2 regions of the Brevibacillus sp. HB1.1 genome follow, and region 2 is predicted to be linked to the other one. Evidence: riboswitches for the same ligand, from Rfam matches in the RefSeq annotation. Region 2 holds a riboswitch; the other holds the start of a gene.
What was found. Region 2 has a riboswitch for S-adenosylmethionine ahead of HPY27_RS13910 (BMP family lipoprotein). Riboswitches for the same ligand answer to the same signal wherever they lie in the genome.
Positions count from the first base shown of each region.

Region 1: linked by a shared signal. The riboswitch ahead of metH (methionine synthase) and the one ahead of HPY27_RS13910 (BMP family lipoprotein) in region 2 are both predicted to bind S-adenosylmethionine.

Region 1 covers NZ_JABMIV010000002.1:898,231-908,212, forward strand. Annotated here, with positions in the region: gene HPY27_RS09215 (3-ketoacyl-ACP reductase) at 1-214, shown strand, start outside; gene HPY27_RS09220 (hypothetical protein) at 423-572, shown strand; gene HPY27_RS09225 (mismatch-specific DNA-glycosylase) at 688-1,263, shown strand; gene HPY27_RS09230 (phosphotransferase) at 1,337-2,326, shown strand; gene HPY27_RS09235 (bifunctional homocysteine S-methyltransferase/methylenetetrahydrofolate reductase) at 2,386-4,251, opposite strand; gene metH (methionine synthase) at 4,296-7,742, opposite strand; SAM riboswitch class I at 7,860-7,961, opposite strand; gene HPY27_RS09245 (YjcZ family sporulation protein) at 8,175-8,282, shown strand; gene HPY27_RS09250 (YcdB/YcdC domain-containing protein) at 8,350-9,982, opposite strand, start outside.
Region 2 covers NZ_JABMIV010000004.1:289,348-299,329, forward strand. Annotated here, with positions in the region: gene HPY27_RS13875 (SulP family inorganic anion transporter) at 1-939, shown strand, start outside; gene HPY27_RS13880 (ArsR/SmtB family transcription factor) at 964-1,308, shown strand; gene HPY27_RS13885 (nucleoside phosphorylase) at 1,618-2,343, opposite strand; gene HPY27_RS13890 (sulfite oxidase-like oxidoreductase) at 2,345-3,010, opposite strand; gene HPY27_RS13895 (ABC transporter permease) at 3,052-3,966, opposite strand; gene HPY27_RS13900 (ABC transporter permease) at 3,953-5,023, opposite strand; gene HPY27_RS13905 (ABC transporter ATP-binding protein) at 4,998-6,527, opposite strand; gene HPY27_RS13910 (BMP family lipoprotein) at 6,666-7,694, opposite strand; SAM riboswitch class I at 7,897-8,019, opposite strand; gene HPY27_RS13915 (methyl-accepting chemotaxis protein) at 8,156-9,631, opposite strand; gene HPY27_RS13920 (DUF3298 and DUF4163 domain-containing protein) at 9,787-9,982, shown strand, end outside.

The sequences.
Region 1 (9,982 bases), on a different contig from region 2:
GTTGGCTCTCGAAGTGCGCAAACACAACATTCGCGTAACGGCGCTTACGCCTAGCACAGTAGCAACCGATATGGCAATTGACTTGGGTCTGACCGACGGAAATCCTGAAAAGACCATGCAACCTGAGGATATTGCTGAGTTCGTGGTTAGCCAGCTGAAGCTGAACAAACGCATCTTTGTGAAATCCGCTGGACTGTGGTCCACCAATCCATAAATATGACATGGCAAAAAAGCGAAAAGAGTCCGTTCGTACAGGCGGATTTCTTTTCGCTTTTTTTCGAAGCCCCGTGAAACCGCTTTATTTTTGTTCACTTTCTATCCACGATTTCTTCACGCCTTATTCACACCTGCCCAACCAAAAATGCCCTCAACTGGAGTATGATGAACATGTAAAACATTTCCACAAAGTGGAGGGTATCCTTATGATACAAATGCTGTCGAATTGGTTGTGGGGTAATGAAGAACAAGAAGTCGTTCCATTTGAGACGAAAAGATACGTCCGGAATGAAATGGAGCAATTCACGTTCAATGAGCCACAGCAAGTGCTGCCGTATCCGCTTCCCCAGTTATAAGATCCAATACTTGATCGAATATAACCTGAAGCTGCCGAATCTGGCAGCTTTTTTTGCTCCTTTCTGAAAGCGCTCACTGATGTGCTACAATGTGGTAAACAGGAGGGGTTCGCTTTTGGTCGAGTTCACAGAAAAATGGTTGCCCACATACATTCGCCGCGATTTGGCGGTCTTATTTTGCGGTATCAATCCAGGGCGTATATCAGCTACGACGGGTTTCCACTACGCCAATCCAGCCAACCTGTTTTGGCGTGGATTGTACGAAGGCGGCCTGACACCTCACAAGCTCTTGCCCGAGGAAACCGCTACCCTCTTAAACTACAACTACGGTATTACCGATCTGGTATCACGCCCTACCCGCTCCGCAACAGACCTGCGCAACGAGGATTATGCCACAGGGGCAGAGCTGTTCGTCCAAATGATCCAGACTTACCGGCCTCGTGTCATTTGTTTTAACGGCATTACTGCTTTTCGTCACGCGACTGGACAAAAAAAAGAAGCCATTTCACTGGGGCTTCAGCCAATCAGGTACTTTGGGACAGAAGATTGGTCTGGCAGCTATGTGTTTGTCGTCCCGTCTACCAGTGGGGCTAACGCATCTTTTACACGTGAGGAACGAATCGCCAAGTTTAGTGAGCTGAGTCATTTTTTACGCGAGATGAATTGGCACCCTCTTCCCGCGCCTAAGTAGATCCTTTCGTGTCAACCACTCCTCTTCTTCCATACAATACTTGTAGCTCTGTACGCAAGGAGGGGCATCAGTAGTGGACGACCTCATCAAAAAAATCCAGAACAGATACGACATGACCGTTCTGCATCACAAAACCATTCGGGATACATCCAAATCATTCGTCATTTACTTGGAAACAACCAATGGCAAATTCATCGGAAAAGCTTTCCCTCTGCAAAAGGAACGTTTACATTTCATTCTGAATGCAGAAGCGTATTTGCGCAAAAACGGCGTACTCATCCCCGACATTCAACGAACCAAAAATAATAAGCGTTACATCACTCATAAAGAAAATCTTTTCGTTCTGCACCAAAGGCTATCCTGGCCAAATATTGCGTATAACTCCCCTATTCGAATGGAACGGATCGGCATGGTATTAGGCAAATTTCATGCGAGGTCGCTCGGTTTTTCCTCCAACCATGGCATCCTTTACAATGGCGCAGAAAAATGGTCCGTGGAGTACAAAACAGATTTAGCTGCCATTGAGAAGTGGGAGCTTCGACACGCTGGGAAGAATGATCAAAAATACACTGCGCTCGCGGATTATCTTCCTTTTTTTAAACAAGCCGGGATCACAGCCAAGGAACATTTGATATCCTCTCCATACTTCTCGAAATGGAAAAAGGAACCCCTAAGCAATCACTATCTCTGTCATGGAGATTTTAACAATGGGAATTTGCTCGTCAGTAATCAAAGAATTGCAATCATTGACTGGGAGGATGTTCGTTACGATTTTCCGTCCAAAGACATTGCCCGTGTTCTATCCCTTGCGATGCGAAAAAATGAGCAGTGGAACGAAGAATGGTTCTCTCATATATTGAGTGGCTATCTCCAAGAAAATCCCCTATCGATTGAGCAACTGCATTTGCTCTTTGTCGATCTCGCATTCCCGCATATCATTGAACGTTTCTTACGCAAGAAGCTGTATGCCCAGATGAGCCTTGCTGAGATTCAACAGTTTTGCAATCGGGAAGCTCTCAAGACCGCCTATATGTTAGACGAGATGAAGGCCCATGTATATTAGACGCAAGGCTATAGCCTGTCTATACACAGAGGCCTTCCCTATTTTACTGATGTATACCGCTAAGTCTGAGCCAGCTTCACTAATGAGCTTTGCTGGCGCGTGTATTGAATGAGCTCTGCCGCCATCTCGTAATAATTGAAGGGTGTAATCAGATAGATGCCATTGAAGTAACGAACGGCCGTGTCGACCAATTCCTTCGCGATTGCGATCCCTTCCTGTCGGGCGGCCTCTCCCTGTACCTTTTTCATCCGTTCCAGAGCTTCTGTCGATAGCTTGATTCCTGGCACTTCATTATGCAGGAACTCCGCATTGCGCGAGCTGGTCAACGGCATGATCCCGATAAAGACAGGAATGCCGATATGCTTCGTCGCCTCGTATACATTCCGGATGGACTCAGCATCGTACACAGGTTGTGTCATAATGTAGTCCGCGCCTGCCTCGACCTTTTTTTCCAAGCGGGCAACGGCAGCATCCATATTTCGGACATTCGGATTAAAGGCTGCGCCCACGATGAACTGGGCTTTTTGCTTTAACGGACGTCCTGAGAACGAAACGCCTTCGTTCAACTGCTTCACCATGCGAATCAGATCAAAAGAGGTCACATCAAATACCGAGCTGGCACCTGGCAAATCCCCAAAGCGCGATGGATCCCCAGTAATCACCAATATTTGGTCGATCCCCAAAGCGTGCAGCCCCATTAAGTGCGATTGCTGCCCAATGAGATTACGGTCCCGGCAAGCGATGTGTAAGAGCGGATCGATTCCATGTCTGCTCTTCATGAGTGCTCCGAGAGCCATGTTGCTCATCCGCACTGTCGCCAACGAGTTATCCGCCAACGTAATGGCGTCCGCTCCTGCCTTGTGCAGCTCGCAGCATCCATGGAGAAACTGGTCTGCATCCAGATCACGCGGTGGATCAAACTCGACAATGATCGTCGTTGCTGTTTTTACGCGCTCGACAATGCTTGGTTTCTCCCTCTCCCTCGTGTTTTGCACAGAAATCGAAGGACGATCACCTGCTACGATGGTCGGGTTCACACGCGCTTGCGGCTCAAGTGACTCAAGTGCATCCGCAATCGCCTTCACATGTGCAGGTGTGGTTCCGCAGCATCCGCCAATCAACCGTACCCCCTGCTCACGCAAGCGAAGCGCACTCTGTCCAAAATATTCAGGTGATGATTTAAAAGCGTATTCGCCGTCAGTCATCCCCAGACGCCCCGCATTCGGGAATACGGATAAAAGTGCATCTTCTGGAATCACTGTATTTTCAAACGAGCGTAGCAATTCAGCGGGACCAAGGCGACAGTTTAGTCCGATCACGTCAGCTCCTGCGGCTTTTAGCTCGGAAAAAGCATCTGTCAAAGCGTAGCCATCACGTGTGCGTCCTACTTCCAGAGTGGCTAACTGCGCGATTACAGGGACATCTGTGAGCGGACGGATTACCTCGATCGCCAGAAGCAGCTCCTCCAAGTCCACGAACGTCTCCAGAATCAGTCCATCTACGCCAGCATGCAACAGAGCAATCGCCTGTTCCTCATACTGGTCACGGTATTCGTCCAAAACCTTTTTCTTCACCCGTCCAGCCAAAATCGATCCGATGCTCCCAGCCACATAAGCATCATCCTGTGCGGCTTCCCGTGCAATGGCGACTGCTAGCCGGTTAATCCGCGCTACCTTATGCTCCAGACCGTAACGGCTCAATGCATCTCGGTTGGCAGAATACGTATTTGTCTCTAGGAAACGTGCACCGGCCTGATAGTAAGACGTATGAACTTCATGTACCAAACGCGGGTTGGATAAACACAGCTCTTCAAAGCTGACGCCAACCGGGACGCCCAGCCCGTGCAGCTGGGTCGCCATCGCACCATCTCCGACTAGCAGGTGGTCTTTCAAATAGGCTCGTAAATCTTTCTTTCTCGTCGTCAACTCAATCCCTTCTCTCCCCGTTTCATTTATCTTTACTACTTTCCTTACACTTCAAAAATAGACGGACCTGCGTTGAAATAACGTGCTTCAGGATGTGCAAATACCATCGCCGATACGGAAGCTTCTGGCTCCATCATGAATCCCTCTGTCAGCTGAACGCCGATATCCTCTGGACGCAACAGACGGAACAACTGCGCCTGATCTTCCAGGTTCGGGCAAGCAGGGTAACCGAAGGAGACACGAATGCCCTGATATCTAGCACCAAAGCGCTCGAGCATCGTCATCTCAATTGGATCAGGAATGCCCCACACGTCGCGCATGACGTGGTGAATTCGCTCTGCAAATGCCTCTGCCAGCTCCAATGCCAAGGATTGGAGGACATGAGAGCGCAAGTAGTCACCACGCTCTTTTAGCTCTGTAGATTTTTCGCGAATCCCTCCCCCAGCCGTTACGGTCAGGAATCCGACATAATCCATTTCCTTGCTCTCCACTGGTCGCAAGAAGTCGGACAGGCAAAGATGAGGTTCTTCCAGCTGACGCGGGAACGAGAAGCGCTCCAGCAGCTTGCTGTGGTCTTTTGGATCATAAACCAAAATATCGTTGCCATCTGACTGAGCCGGGAAGAACTGATACACGCCGTGTGTCGTAATGGTTCCTTTTTGCTTCGCTTCATTTAATAGCTCTTCCACAATGCCGTACAGTTCCAGTACCTTCTCGTCGCCTGCCTCTATCAATCTATCTACATTTCCGCGAACACCGAGGTGTTTTCCGAGGAGCATCCGCAGGTTCAAATACGGTTGCAGATGGCTGAGCGGGTATTGTCGCAGAACATGTCGTTCACAATCTGGTGGCAGATGGATCGGAACCGTTCTGCTGACGGCTGAGCGAGCTGGCAAAGGTGCTTTTTTCTCCTCGATAACAGGTTGAGCCGTTGCAACTGCTTCCAGGAGATGTTGCTGTTCCTCTACCAAGCGATCACGTTCTTCCGGATTTTGCAGACGATTTACGAGATCCAGACCATCCATGGCATCTTTTGCGTATAAAACAATTCCACGGTATTCCGGTGCGATCCGGTTCGATGTGAACTTGCGCGTCAACGCCGCACCGCCAACCATCATCGGGATATCAATGCCTGCATCACGCAGGTCTTGTGCTGTAATGACCATTTGCTGTGCGGATTTTACCAAGAGTCCAGACAGACCGATGGCATCCGGCTTTTCTTCTCTGCATGCGGCAATCAGTTGCTCTGGTGGTACCTTGATCCCCAGGTTCACGACATTGTAGCCATTGTTTGACAAAATAATTTCCACCAAGTTTTTTCCGATGTCGTGCACATCGCCTTTAACGGTCGCCAGCAAGATTTTCCCCTTTGCAGCAGCGTCGCTTTTTTCCATGAATGGCTCCAGAAACGATACGGATGCCTTCATGACTTCCGCACTCTGCAACACTTCTGCCACGATCAACTGGTTGCCGTTGAACAGGCGACCGACCTCTTCCATCCCAGCCATCAGCGGACCGTTGATGATCTCGAGCGGTGTGTATTTTTCCAGAGCCAGCTTTAGGTCTTCCACCAGGCCATCCTTGGAGCCTTCGACTACATAACGGGCCAAGCGTTCTTCGAGCGTTAACGAGGAGACTTCCACACTGACTTCCTTTTTCTTTTGGCGATAAAATTCGGTAAAGGCCGCCAATGTCTCATCATTTGTCTCGAATAGAAGAGCTTCTGCCAGCTTTCTCTCGTCTTCTGGAATCGAAGCGTAGCGCTCCAGCTTTTCCGTGTTGACGATGGCGTAATCAAGCCCTGCGAGAGTTGTGTGGTACAAGAAGACCGCATTCAGTACTTCCCGACCCGCAGGAGGCAAGCCGAAGGAAACGTTACTGACACCTAGGATCGTCTTGCAAGCAGGCATTACCTGTTTAATCAAACGAATTCCTTCTACGGTTTCCTTGGCAGAGCCGATGTATTGTTCATCCCCTGTCCCTACTGGAAAGACGAGTGGATCGAATATAATATCCTGTGGCTTTATGCCATACTGGTTGACAAGAATGTCGTACGAGCGTTGCGCGACCTCCAGCTTCTTTTCGCGAGTGATAGCCATACCCGCTTCCTCAATCGTTCCAACGACAACGGAGGCACCGAACTTGTGAATAAGTGGAACCACTTCCTCAAATCGCTCCAAGCCGTCTTCCAAGTTAATCGAGTTGAGGATGGCCTTCCCTTGCGAATAGCGAAGTCCCAGCTCCATGACCTTGGCATCTGTCGAATCGATCATGAGGGGCGCTTTTACTTTTTTCACGATGAACTGTAGGAATTTTTCCATATCTTCGTATTCATCACGGTCGGGGTCAGCCAAGCATATATCGATGACATGTGCGCCGCGCTTCACTTGTGCTCGGGCAATATCAGATGCTTCTTCATAATGACCAGCTGCAATCATTTCACGGAATTTTTTGGAACCGATGACATTGGTCCTCTCCCCTACTAGCAAGGGACGATTGTCATCTTCGACGTAAACAACCTCGATCCCGGAGACTGCGCTCAGCGGTTCCACAGCTGCACTGCGCGGCTTGCAGTCTTTCAATGCTTCTGCCATCGCTTGAATATGGTCAGGCGTTGTTCCGCAGCAACCGCCAGCGACGTTTATCCAGCCCTGATCAGCGAATGCCCGCATTTTCGAAGCAAGTCCCTGTGGCGTTTCATGGTAATGGCCGTTCTCGTCTGGCAAGCCTGCGTTCGGATAACAGCTAACCGCACATTGGGCAATTCCTGACAGTGTCCGCAGATGATCACGCATAAACTCTGGTCCTGTCGCACAGTTCAGACCAATGGAGACTGGCTGTAAATGCTCTAAGGAGATGTAAAACGCCTCGATGTTTTGGCCAGCCAGCGTTGTGCCCATCGGCTCAATCGTACCTGACAGCATCACCGGGAGCTCCTGTCCAAGCTCTTCAAAAGCTTTGCGAATCCCGATTCCGCCAGCCTTGACGTTTAACGTGTCTTGCGAGGTTTCCAATAGAAGAACATCGGAGCCGCCAAGAATCAGACCTTTTGCCTGACGATAATACGCCTCGACCAGTTCTTCGAAAGTGACACCGCCTGTCAACGCAAGGGTTTTGGTCGTAGGTCCCATTGCACCTGCTACAAAACGCGGCCACTCCTCCGTAGAATAGGCATCCACCGCTTCTCTGGCCAAGCGGGCTGCGGCTATATTGATCTCAAGGTCTTTTTCTGGCACATCGTACTCAGCCAAAACGATGGAAGCAGCACCAAATGTATTTGTCTCGACGATGTCTGCGCCCGCCGCTAAATATTTCTCGTGAATGGAACGGATCACATCTGGTCTGGTCAGGTTCAGGAGTTCATTACAGCCATCATAGGCTTCACCGCCGAAATCATCAGCAGTCAGGTTTGCCTGTTGAAGCATGGTGCCCATTGCACCGTCCAGAATCAGAATTTTCCGGGAAAGTTGTTCGCGAAAAGTTGGTTTCATTGACGTGCCCCTTTTCTACCTTGCATCGGCTTATTCTCCGTAATTGGGTAAATAAAAAAAATCCTCTTCTTTGAAAGAAGAGGATTTGTCAGCAGATACGAAAACGCCTGAGACATCCTCTTATCTTTCAAAGCACGTAGCTTTGCTGGAATTGGCACCGGATTTTTACCGGTTGCCGAGGCTTCATCAGGCCAGTCCCTCTGCCTCTCTGGATAAGAGTCGTACACTTGTCATTTAGTTGTTTTGCGAAATGTCTTGAATGTTTGCAAGTATCTTAACACCACCTTTGTCTCCCCGTCAATTGTGAATTGTCTATTTTTTACTGAGCCTCTCCTCTTACGCGCCCATTTTTGCCTAAGCTGGGCATCCGCCCAGTCCAATATCCGCATTCGTGTATAGACTGGAGTATAACGGAAAGGAGGGGAAACAAAGATGAGTACATCATTCTGCGGAAACGGATTCTTCGGTGACTGCTTCGCAATCGTGCTCGTGCTGTTTATCCTGTTGGTAATTATTGGGTGTTCGTGTGACGACTGTTAGATAAGTGTTTAAAAAAGGCTATCCCAAAAGCCATCAGGAATGGCTGCGGGATAGCCTTTTTTTCTTGTTATTTGGTGATGATCTTGCCTGTCACGGCATCCAGAGTAATATATTTGAGCGCCAGCTTTTCGTCACTCCACGGCACATACGCCAGCTTTGGTTGAGCTAATTTTTGCCCATCCACATCTCTCCTCAAATAGACCAGCTTTAAAGGCATGACGCGTAAATACGCCTCAACAGCCTTGTCTTTCGAGACGATCTCGTCGGATGCTGGAAGCTCCACCAACTCGTGCGTCTCTCTGTAGTTTTCAAACTTTGTCACTTTGCCAGAAGACGGATCGACTGTTACTGAATAAGCCGCTTTTTGCCCGCGATCCTGTACTGGAATGCCATCCTTGCTCATGAGATATCTGAATTCCCATTCGCCCGATGACACAGGATTCGTTTCGCCTGGCTGTATGACTTGTGCCAATTGCACTTCTTTTATGCCTGGATCAACGTATTTAGGCAGAAAGGCAAGTGCAGCCTCTTCCGCTTGCTCGCGTTTGACAGTCACTGCTGTATCGGAACGAGGTGTTCCCAGCCCGACGACACTGCCTGTTTCTGCAAGGACTTCTACGCCGATATACTTGTCATTTTTATCATTCCAGGCGTATTCCTTGCGTCCGTCACGGTTACTCTCTCTATAGGTCGAGTCATCCACTTGTATGCCGAATTCCGCTTGAAGCAACGCTTTTGCCTCATCCTTGGAGCGAACCTTGACGTATTCCTTTGGAGATTCGATCGGATGGGCTTCCTTCGTATTCAACTGATCATAAGCAAGCCCGTTATCTCCCGTTCCATACACCGTCTTGCCATTTGTCGCGTCGATATACCACTCCTGACCATCTTCACGTCCTCTTTGCATGAAGGAAACAGCTGGTGTGTACTCCAGAATGGGCTGCCACATATCCCCTTGTTTTGATTGTGGCTGTATTCTCGGATTCTGCACGTACCGAAGCTTCATATGCTCGCTCAGCTCTTTGATGGCTACCTCTTCTGACACAGCAGTCGATACATCCGGGTACTGCGACGGCTCAAATGATTCGAGGTCCTTACTGAAATATTCGAGGTGGCCAGAGTCGGTTGTTTCGATGCTTATTTCATCAGACAACACCGGCATCCCGTTATAGTATCTCAGGTACAATCCCGGATGGTTGGCGTCCAACAACCGATAGTTCTCGCTATCAGCCCCGAGCAGCTTGTTCAGGAACTGTCGCTCTTGCTCCAATGCTTTTGCTCCTTCTGCTCTTTTCTGGCTCGCTGCTTCCTTTTCATCCTTCAACAGAAGGCTATACCATTCCAATGCTTGACCATTGCCAGTGATCACAAGAGAAACTTTATGCCCCTCTTTGTTCGTTTTCCCCAAGATGAATGACATGCCATCGTGGTTCTTTTCTTTATCCAAAAGAAGAAGGGAGGGGTTCAAATCGGGCACGGTATCTGTCAGCTTGGTGAAAAAAGCTTGTTCACTCGTATTCAATCGCCCGAAAAACGCGACTTGCTCACGTTCGTCAATTCCAACCGACAATACGTCGAACGGAACGGGCTGGCCGTTTTCCATACGTTGATAATTCACGCTCATCCATGGGCCTTTTACCTTATACTCGTCCGTATAGATCTGAGTCTCGACGAGCTGATAGGTCTTACTTTCCTCCTCC
Region 2 (9,982 bases):
GCTGTCGTCGCCGATGGGATGACACGCAGTCGCCACAACAGCAACCGGGAATTAATCGGCCAAGGAATTGCCAACATCGTGACTCCGTTATTTGGGGGAATTCCGGCTACTGGCGCGATTGCGAGAACAGCCACCAACATTCGAACCGGGGCAACCTCCCCCATGTCTGGCATCATTCATGGTCTGGTCGTTTTGCTCATCCTGGTGCTGTTCGCCCCTTACGCCTCGCACATTCCGTTGGCGAGTATGGCGCCGATCTTGATGCTGGTTGCCTGGAATATGAGTGAGCGCAAGGAATTTGCCCACATGCTAAAAGCGAAGACGAGCGATTCTCTTGTGCTGGTGCTCACCTTCCTTTTGACCGTTTTCACCAATTTAACCGTCGCTATTGAAGTGGGGTTGGTGCTGTCTATCCTGTTATTTGTCAAACGAACACGCGATAGCTTGCGGGTAGCTCAGGTACTGCCTGATCCCTCGTCCAAGCACGACAAAGTCATGCCGCATATGGTTACCGATGGGCACGATTGCCCGCAAATCAGCATCTACACGATTGAGGGTCCTCTGTTTTTCGGGGATGCCGACTTGTTTGAAAGCTCCCTCACGCAAACCCTTCAACGACAACCAAAGGTATTGCTGCTGCGGATGGGAAAAGTCCCCCTGATGGACATGACCGGGGAAGCGAAATTGTCGCGGATTGTGAAACAATGTATGGACCAAGGGACAACAGTCCTTATTTCCGGAATCCAATCTGGCCCCAAGAAAATCTTGCAGCGTACGGGGCTATATGGCCTCGTAGGCGAAGCTCACTTTTTTGCTCATACTGGAGACGCGATCACGTATGCCCTCAGTTTACTGGATACTGGGAAGTGCCTCGGATGCAAGCATTTTGCCTTCCGCGAATGCACGCGTCTATCCGCTCCTACTGAAACTTCCACATGATGTTACGATCGGAGGAACCTATCATTGAATTTGGAACTACAACAATTTAAAGCGAATTTTTTCAAGGCATTGGGTCATCCCCTGCGGATTCGGATTCTGGAGCTGCTGGCGGAAGGAGATAAGAATGTAAACGAGCTTCAGACACTCATCGGGAGTGAAGGCTCCGCTGTTTCCCAACAGCTCGCCATTTTGCGGAACAACAATATCGTGTACGGAACGAAGGACGGAAACAAAGTCACCTACTCGCTGCGTGATCCGATGATCATCGAGCTATTGAGTGTGGCCAGACAAATTTTTAACAATCACCTGATTGATACGATCTCTATGCTGGATCGTTTTAACGAGGAATCATCGCTTGAGTCAACATAGGGGAGGAGAAGAAAAAGCATAGTTCTCTTCGACTCTGACACGCCCGCAAGGGGGATTCACTGGCCTTCTACACTGCAAAAAGGGGACCGTCGAGCCAAAGCCACCCTACGGGCGGAAGCTTCTCAAGGAAGAAGTGTTCGACAAGCGTGGTCCCCTTTTTGCAGTTCCGACTGGGTTGGCGTTGTCAAGGTCTACGAGCCCTGTGCTTTTTCTTCTCGCCAGCTTTGTTGGTTCATCGATGTCTTTTAAAACTTAACCGCTATTACAAAAAAGCCCAGGACCTTTAAAACGTCCTGGGCCTTCCTATGTTTACTGGGAAACGGCAATGACTGCATCCAATGCGATCAACGCTTCTGCTTCAATGGCTTTTGCCATCACATCGGTGTGCGGGTTATAGGATTCGATCAGGTCTGCATCTGCATACCCGTCAATCGCCAAAATAGAGCCTGCCTTCATACCACGGAGAGCCGCAATCACGAAGAGGGCGGTGTTTTCCATCTCGACTGCCAAAACGCCAGCTTTTTGGTACAGCTTGTGCGGGAACTCCAATACCCCACTGTAAAAGACATCGAGTGTCAGCGTGATTCCTTCGAATACCTTCAAGTCTGATGCGTTTGCTCCTGCTGCTTGTACAAGCGCGTCCACGACATGGCGATTGGCAACAGCCGGGAATCCCACAGGAACCAACTGACTGGTCAAGCCATCTTGGCGAACCGCTGCGGAGCTGATGACGAGGCTGCCTGTCTCGATTTCTTTTTGATATGACCCGGCAGTTCCTACACGAATGATGACCTGAACGCCGCCCTTCGCCAGCTCCTCGAAGCATACGGCCGCTCCCGGTGCACCTACCCCATGGCTCACTACCGCTACCTTAACGCCTTTCCACGTACCCGCATAGCTGTGATATTCACGGTTTTCCCCGATTTGACGCTGATCGTCGAGTTTCGAAGCAATCAAGGCTGCACGTTTTGGATCTCCGCACACGATGACGCGCTTTGGCAGTTGTTCTGGATCTACCTTTAGATTCGTCAACATCTCAATCGAACTCCTTTTTCTCCCACTCATCCTCTGGGATCGGCAATGCTTCACCGGAGAACCGCTCTTCACGAAACGGGTCTGCGATCAAGTGAAAACCATTTTGCTCCCAAAAGCCGGGCTTGTTTTCGGTCATAAATTCAATCCCTCTGATCCACTTCACACTTTTCCAGAAATACAGATGAGGAACAACCAGGCGAAGCGGCCAACCGTGCTTGTCCGTCAGTCGCTCTCCATCAAAGGAGTGAGCCAGCAGCACATCATCACGCTCCAGATCCGCGAGCGGCACATTGGCGGTATAGTCGTGATCACCGTGCAGCATGACGAAGTTCGCTCGCGGAGTCACGCCAATTGCTTGCAAAAAATCACGAAAACGCACGCCTGTAAATGCATTGTCAAAACGGGACCAGCGTGTCACGCAGTGAATGTCGCTCGTCACTGTCACCTGTGGCATCGCCATGATCTCTTCGTAGGAGAGCGTCACTTCCCGGTCTACCTCACCGAAAACACGCAGTGTCCATTCGTTCATGTCATACACCGGCACGTCTCCCTCATGCAAAATGGGAAACCGCTCTGTCAGGATTTGTCCTGGCGGAAGTCGTCTGGCGAGTCCCGGTCCCACTGGGGCGGGTACTTTCATTTTTTTGATCCGATCTGCCTTGTTCATATCGCATTTCCCCTTGTCTTCGCTGTCTATATGACCTGTGTTTAACGGGTGCTCTGCTGATTGTCGCTGCCGATCTGACTCTTGTTTTTCAAGAAGAACATCGCCACAATCGTCAGCACGTATGGCAGCATGGCAGTGAACTGGGTCGGAAGCGAAAAGCCCTGCAACCGAATACTAAGGGCATCCATCAACCCGAACAAAAAGCTCGAAGCCAAAATACCGAGTGGATGCGACTGCCCCATCATCATCGCTACCAATGCGATAAAGCCCCGGCCAGCCGTCATTCCTTCTGTAAACATCGTGACTTGCCCCAGTGAAAGCTGTGCCCCTGCAATCCCGCACAATGCGCCACTCATCACAATCGCCAGCATCTGAAGTCCCGTCACTTTCAGACCGAGACTGCGTGCCGCAACGGGATTCAGACCAACTGCGAGGACGCGGAAGCCCGTAACCGTCCGATAAAAGAACACATACAACAGAATGGCAGCCAAAAACGCAAAATACACGAGCGGCGAATGACCAGAGACAATGCCTCCGATGACTGGAATATCGTGAATAAAAGGAATCTCGACGGTTGGCAAGCCAACCATATCCTTATCGTAAAACGCCCCTTTGACACCGAAGATCGCCCGCAGTGCAAATGTCGTCAACCCCAGCGCGAGAAAGTTAATCGCCACACCGACGACGATTTCATTCGCCCTAAGCTTGATCGTCATGTACGCGAATAAGAGAGAAAAGACAATGCTGACCAGCGCTGCAATCAAAACGGCCAGAAAGAGATTCCCGGTAAAATGATTGCCGACGATCGCGGAAAAGGCACCGACCAGTACCAATCCCTCCAAGCCAACATTAAAAATTCCGACACGTGCGCAGAGCGCTCCACCCAAAGCTGCCAACAAGATCGGCGTGACCATCCGAATGGTAGAACTGAGGAGGGACCAATCAAAGAGCTCCATGCGATTCCCCTCCTTTTGCCTTCCGCTTTTTCCACCAGTCGTAGCTGAACTTGGCGGAGATGAACAATATCAATACGGCTTGTATAACACTTGCCAGCTCCAGCGGCACATCCGTATTGCGCTCTACACCCATGGCTCCTGTCTGAAAAGCAGCAAGCAGGATCGAAGTCACAATGATGCCAAGCGGATGCGAGTTCGCAAGCAGAGCGGCCATCAGCCCCGTCCAGGCGAATCCTGGTACGGTCAGGGCACCGTCAACAAAACGATAGTGCGCCCCCATTACCTCTACGGTTCCCGCCAAGCCAGCCAGTCCACCACTGGCAAACATCCCGGTCAGCATCACCCGAATGCGATTAATTCCTCCGTATTGAGCAAACAGCGAGTTTTGACCCAGCATCTTCACTTCATAGCCAAAAGGCGTAAAACGAAGTACCCAGAACAACAGCAGCGCTGCAACGATCGCAAACAAAAACCCTGCATGCACGCTCATCCCGGCAAACAGCTTCGGAAGCCAAGCGCTTTTCTCCAGCATGACGGTCTGTGCCAGTGCCGCAGAACCCGAGCGATCCCGGAATGGCTCTGTCACGAGATAGCTCGCAAACAATACCGCGATATAGTTGAAAAGCAACGTAGAGATGAGCAACGGAATACGAAAGCGGGCTTCCATAAAGCCTGGCAACAACGCCCAGAACCCACCGACTGCCATCCCTGCGAAAATACCCGCCACAATTTTGATCATTCCCGGTGCTGGCAAGTAGATCGCAACTAACGCAGCACTGACGGCACCCAGCACCATTTGCCCTTCCGCCCCAAGATTGAATACTCCTGCCCGAAATGCGAGGGAAAGACCCAAGGCAATCAGCATGATAGGCGTGGCTCTCGCTAATGTAGACGTAAAGAAATAAAAACTACCAAAGGCCCCTTTCCACATTTCCTGGTAGGTGCCCAAGATCGATTCGCCAACTGCAGCAATGACCAGCGCCCCGGTCAACAAACCGATGACGACAGCCAAGAACGGCTGAACCAATGACTTAGATAGCTCTTTGATTGCTGCCATGAATGCTTCCCCCCGCCATGATCACGCTGATTTTTTCTTCGGTTGCCTCCAGGCGTGAAAGCTCTCCAGCGATTCGCCCTTTATACATGACCAAAACCCTGTCAGACAAGGCGAGAATTTCGGACAACTCGGAGGAGACGAGCAAGATCCCGTCTCCCTGATTGCGCTTTTCAATCAGCGCCTGATGGATGTACTCCATGGCACCGATATCCACCCCTCGCGTAGGCTCAGCCGCAATCAAAAACGGGGTTTCATGTCCCAGCTCCCTTGCTACGATCAGCTTTTGCAAATTTCCACCTGACAGATTCCCTGCCAGCTCCTGCAATTGTCGAGAGCCAGTTTTGATGGCAAACTGCTCAACCCAGCCTTTTACGACTTGGCGGAATTTCTCCCGCAAAACGACGCCTCGGCGGTTGTAAGCAGGCTTTCGCTGATAGCCCATCAACGCATTTTCCTCGACACTTGAGAGTTTGGCCGTTCCCCACAGGTAACGATCCTCCGGAATATGAGCCAAACCGGCATCCCGAATGGTGACTACTGATTTATTCGTCACATCTTTGCCGCCTAACCGCACCGTACCCTCCTGTGCCGCACGCAAACCACTGATCGCTTGCAGCAGCTCGGATTGACCATTCCCGGAAACACCTGCAATTCCTACGATTTCGCCGTGATGCACGGTAAAGCTGACTTGATCGAGCAATGTCTGCTTTTCTCGAACCGTGAGATTCTCCACCTGCAACAAGGGGCCTTTATCCAGAGGAACTCGCTCAGCTAGCTCCTGTAATTCACGTCCAACCATCAATCTTGCCAAATCATCCGCATTTGTCTCATTCCGCAAAACCGTTCCCGTCACTTTGCCTCCGCGCAGTACCGTAATACGATCGGCTACCTCCATGACTTCCTGCAACTTATGTGTAATCAAAATGACGCTCTTGCCACTCTCTGCCAGGTTTCGAATCGTTTGCAGCAGGTCGCGTACCTCCAGCGGAGTAAGTACAGCGGTAGGCTCGTCCAGCACGATAATATCCGCTCCTTGATACAGGACCTTAAGAATTTCGACCCGTTGCTGTTCCCCAATCGAGCAATTCGCTACCTTGGTCTGCGGATGAATCGGAATGCGATACTGCTCACTAAGCGCACGCACCTTGTCCTCCGCGTCATTTCTTTTGAAAAAACCCGCTTGTTTCGGCTCGTAGCCGATCACGATATTTTCAGTCACACTAAATTCTCCGAAGAGCATAAAGTGCTGGTGAACCATCCCGATTCCATTTCGAATCGCGTCCTCTGGTCCGCGAAAAACAACTGGCTTTCCGTTTAACACGATCTCTCCCGACGTCGGCTGCTCCATCCCGTACAGCATCCGCATCAGTGTCGTTTTGCCCGCTCCATTTTCCCCGACAATCGCGTGGACTTCTCCTGCTGCCAGTGAGAACGACACCTTGTCGTTGGCGGTAAAATCTCCGTACTTCTTGGTCATGGCCCTCATTTCCAAGCGATCGGTCATTCCCACTCCCTCATTTCTGTACGTCCTTTTATGAAAATGGAAGACCGACTACACAGCCGTAGTCGGTCACATCCATCACTGTGCACAAGCTTTAAATAATTGTTCAAAAAGTTAGCTTTTCAGCACCGAACTACCTTATTAGAACTTGTCTGGTACTTGGCGGGTGCCTGCTACTATCTCATCACTGATCGCTTTCACTTTATCCACGACTTCTTGTCCAATAAAAGCGTTCAGAGGCGTTTTGCTTTCGTGCGTGACATAGGTTACGCCAACACCTTTTTCTTTCAAGCCGTACGCAACAACACCTGGTTTGAACGTTCCTTCTACAAAGTTCTTCACGGTTTCATAAGCTGCCGCGTCGGTCCCTTTCAATTGGGACAGAACGATATGCTCTGGATCGATCGTCGTACGGTCAACGTCCTGACCTGCTGTGAAGAAGCCTTTTTCCTTCGCCGCTTCGAAAACGCCGAGGTCGCCTACAGCTGCTGCACCGTTAATGAAGTCAGCGCCTTTGGAAGCTTGGAGCAAAGCCAATTCCTTCGCTTTTGCCGGGTCAGTGAAGCTTCCTACATAGTTGACCATCAGTTCTGCCTTTGGATTCGTCGCTTTCAAGCCCTCTTCGAAGCCGACTGTCCATTTTTTCAACTGTGGAATATCGAGAGCGACAACCATACCTACTTTGTTCGTTTTCGTTGCCAGACCTGCTGCTGCTCCCACCAGGTAAGCCGCTTCCTGCTCGCGGAAGGTAACACTGCGAACGTTTGGCAAATCCACTACGGTATCAATAATCGCAAAATTACGGTCAGGATTTTCGGTTGCTACTTTTTTCAATGCATCCTCTGATGTAAAGGAAGAAGTGATGATCAAATCATAATTTTCTGCAACAGCCACGCGCAGATTCTCTTCAATCGCTCCATGGTCCGTAGATTCAATCGTTTTCACTTCTGCGCCCAGCTCTTGTGCGGCTTTCTTTGCACCCTCATCCATTTGTTGAAAGAACGGGTTCACACCAATTTTCTCGGGCAAAATCAAGGCAATTCGCTTTTTGTCCGCGCCCTCTTGTCCTGCTGCTTGTCCTCCTGGCTGATCTGCCGGTACGCTTGTGCCAGTCGAGCACCCTGTTGCCAATACTGCGAATGTCGTTAAAGCCAGCAATAACTTCTTCATGATGTATCTCTCCCTATCCGAACTTTACGTTTTTCTTTATCCTATTAGGTAATGTACGGCTTTTTACCCATTTTTTCAATACTATTTACGAATATTCTCTTATAAAATTAATTTATCGTTCGTTTATTTACCCCTCCCCTTTTACAAATACAACAAAAAAAACTCTTCCCGGAGGAAGAGTTTGCGTACGTAGCCGTTCTCTTCCTCATCTGTCAAAACCATGGTACAGGTTTTGCAGGAATTGGCACCTTTCTGTTCATGCATAGACATGATCAGTGGTTGCCGGGCATCATCGGGCCAGTCCCTCCGCCGCTCTTGATAAGGTAGCTGAATATATTTAGTTACAATGGAATTCATTCTAGCAGAACGGTTCGAAAATGCAATTCTTTTTTCTCAATTCCAAACACTTCTAAAAGTGAATAAAAGTTTAAAAAGTCGTCTTTTCAGCATCGAGAAACAACCTATTTCACGTGAAAGGTTTGCTGGAGACGATGAGACAACGTATTCAGCTCGCCCAGCTCTTCCGTAATCTCACGTACTTTTTGATGCTGGTTTTCTGCTGTCGCAAACAGCTCTTCTAAGTTGGCTACCGATTCCTCGGTTACGGCTGTAATGGTCGACATCTCGATGGCAACTTCTCCGGAACGCACTTTTACCCGGTCCATGCTGGAGCTTACTTGATCAGCTGCTTGCAGGAAGGCCATCATCCCGGCACGCACTGCTTCGATGGAGGCCACTGTTTTCACGGCCAGTTCTTGGCCTTTTGCAACAGACGTTTCCCCATTGCTCATATGCTGCACCGCATTCTCACTTTCCTGGTGGAGTGATTTCAGAATGTCGGTAATTTCCTGCGTAGCTGTCGCGCTTTGTTCTGCCAGCTTGCGTACCTCGTCCGCTACAACAGCAAATCCCCGTCCATGTTCGCCTGCACGCGCCGATTCAATCGCCGCATTCAGCGCCAAGAGATTCGTTTGTGTCGCGATCTGATTAATAGCGCCAACAATTTCCTCTACACGGTTCGCCTGCCGATTGAGCTGGTGAATCGTGGAGGCTGCTACATTGACTGCCTGCACGATTTGCTCCATCTGCGAGGACAGCTCGTTCATCATCTGAACGCTTTCTATCAGACGACGGTTGTTTTGTTGCGATTCCGTTTTCATTGCGTTGGTCTGTGTTGTGACTGCCTCGATTTCCTGGTCGATGGATTGAACCTCTTCTTCGATTTTCACCGTAGAATTCGCCTGCGATTCCATACCTGTAGCGACTTCCTTAAAGGCCACCATCATTTCATCTGTATTGCGCTTCGTACCTTCCGCATGCTCATGCACATGATCGCTTGTACGATCCAGCTGTTCCGTCATTTGCTGGATGTTCAAAAGCATTTCTCCCAGACGGCGCTCCTTCTCTTCCGCTTCCTGCCTTGCGTCATCAGCTTTTCGCAAGGAGGCTTGTCCGGCGAGACATAGATACGTGACGGCTCCCATCATCATGAGAATCGTGACAATACGCATAAGCAAATTGAGCTCCGAAAAATCACCTTCGAAAATCTCGTAGGTTCCCGTATAAAATCCAACAATCGTAACGATGATTTGGGCAATTCCCGCTGTAACTACCAGCTTCCAGTCCAAATAGGCTGCCAAAAAGCCCATGACGATAAAGGCGAGGAAGGTAACCTCCTGGTAATCGGTAAAGTGATCGAAGGAAATAGCATAAAACATAAGTCCGATTGCTACCAGATAACGAATGACATGACTATCTCTGCGAATGAAATAATACGGCGAAACAATTAAAGTGACCAGCAATCCCAAGGACGTCACTTTCCAGAAGTTCACATCCACTTGGTAGGCAATGAGTCCCGCCATCCACAAATGATTCCATAGGATGAAAATCATAAAGCCTTCTTTGTCAGTCAAGGTATTGCGAATCAATTGAATCATAATTGCCCCCCTTTTCCTTTTTACTTATGTATCGGATTCTTTCCCCATTATATAGCCAAACCTTTGCCAAATTTGTGAAAAAAGTGAGAACAGCCAAAAACAATTTCGAATAGGCTATTACACAACTCACACGTACAGGAGGCAAACGGAGAAAAGTGGAACTCAATCAATTGCCAGCTACCGTGCTGACACGGACAATTAGCCGTCCGAACACCACCATTTACTACCCGCAATTGGCAGGCCTAGCCAACCAGCAAGCGGAAAAAGATATCAACCGGGCGATTTATCAAACGGTTCAAGGCTTAATTCACGAGCAGCAACGGGTCCAGGTACCGGGAAATACAGAAATGC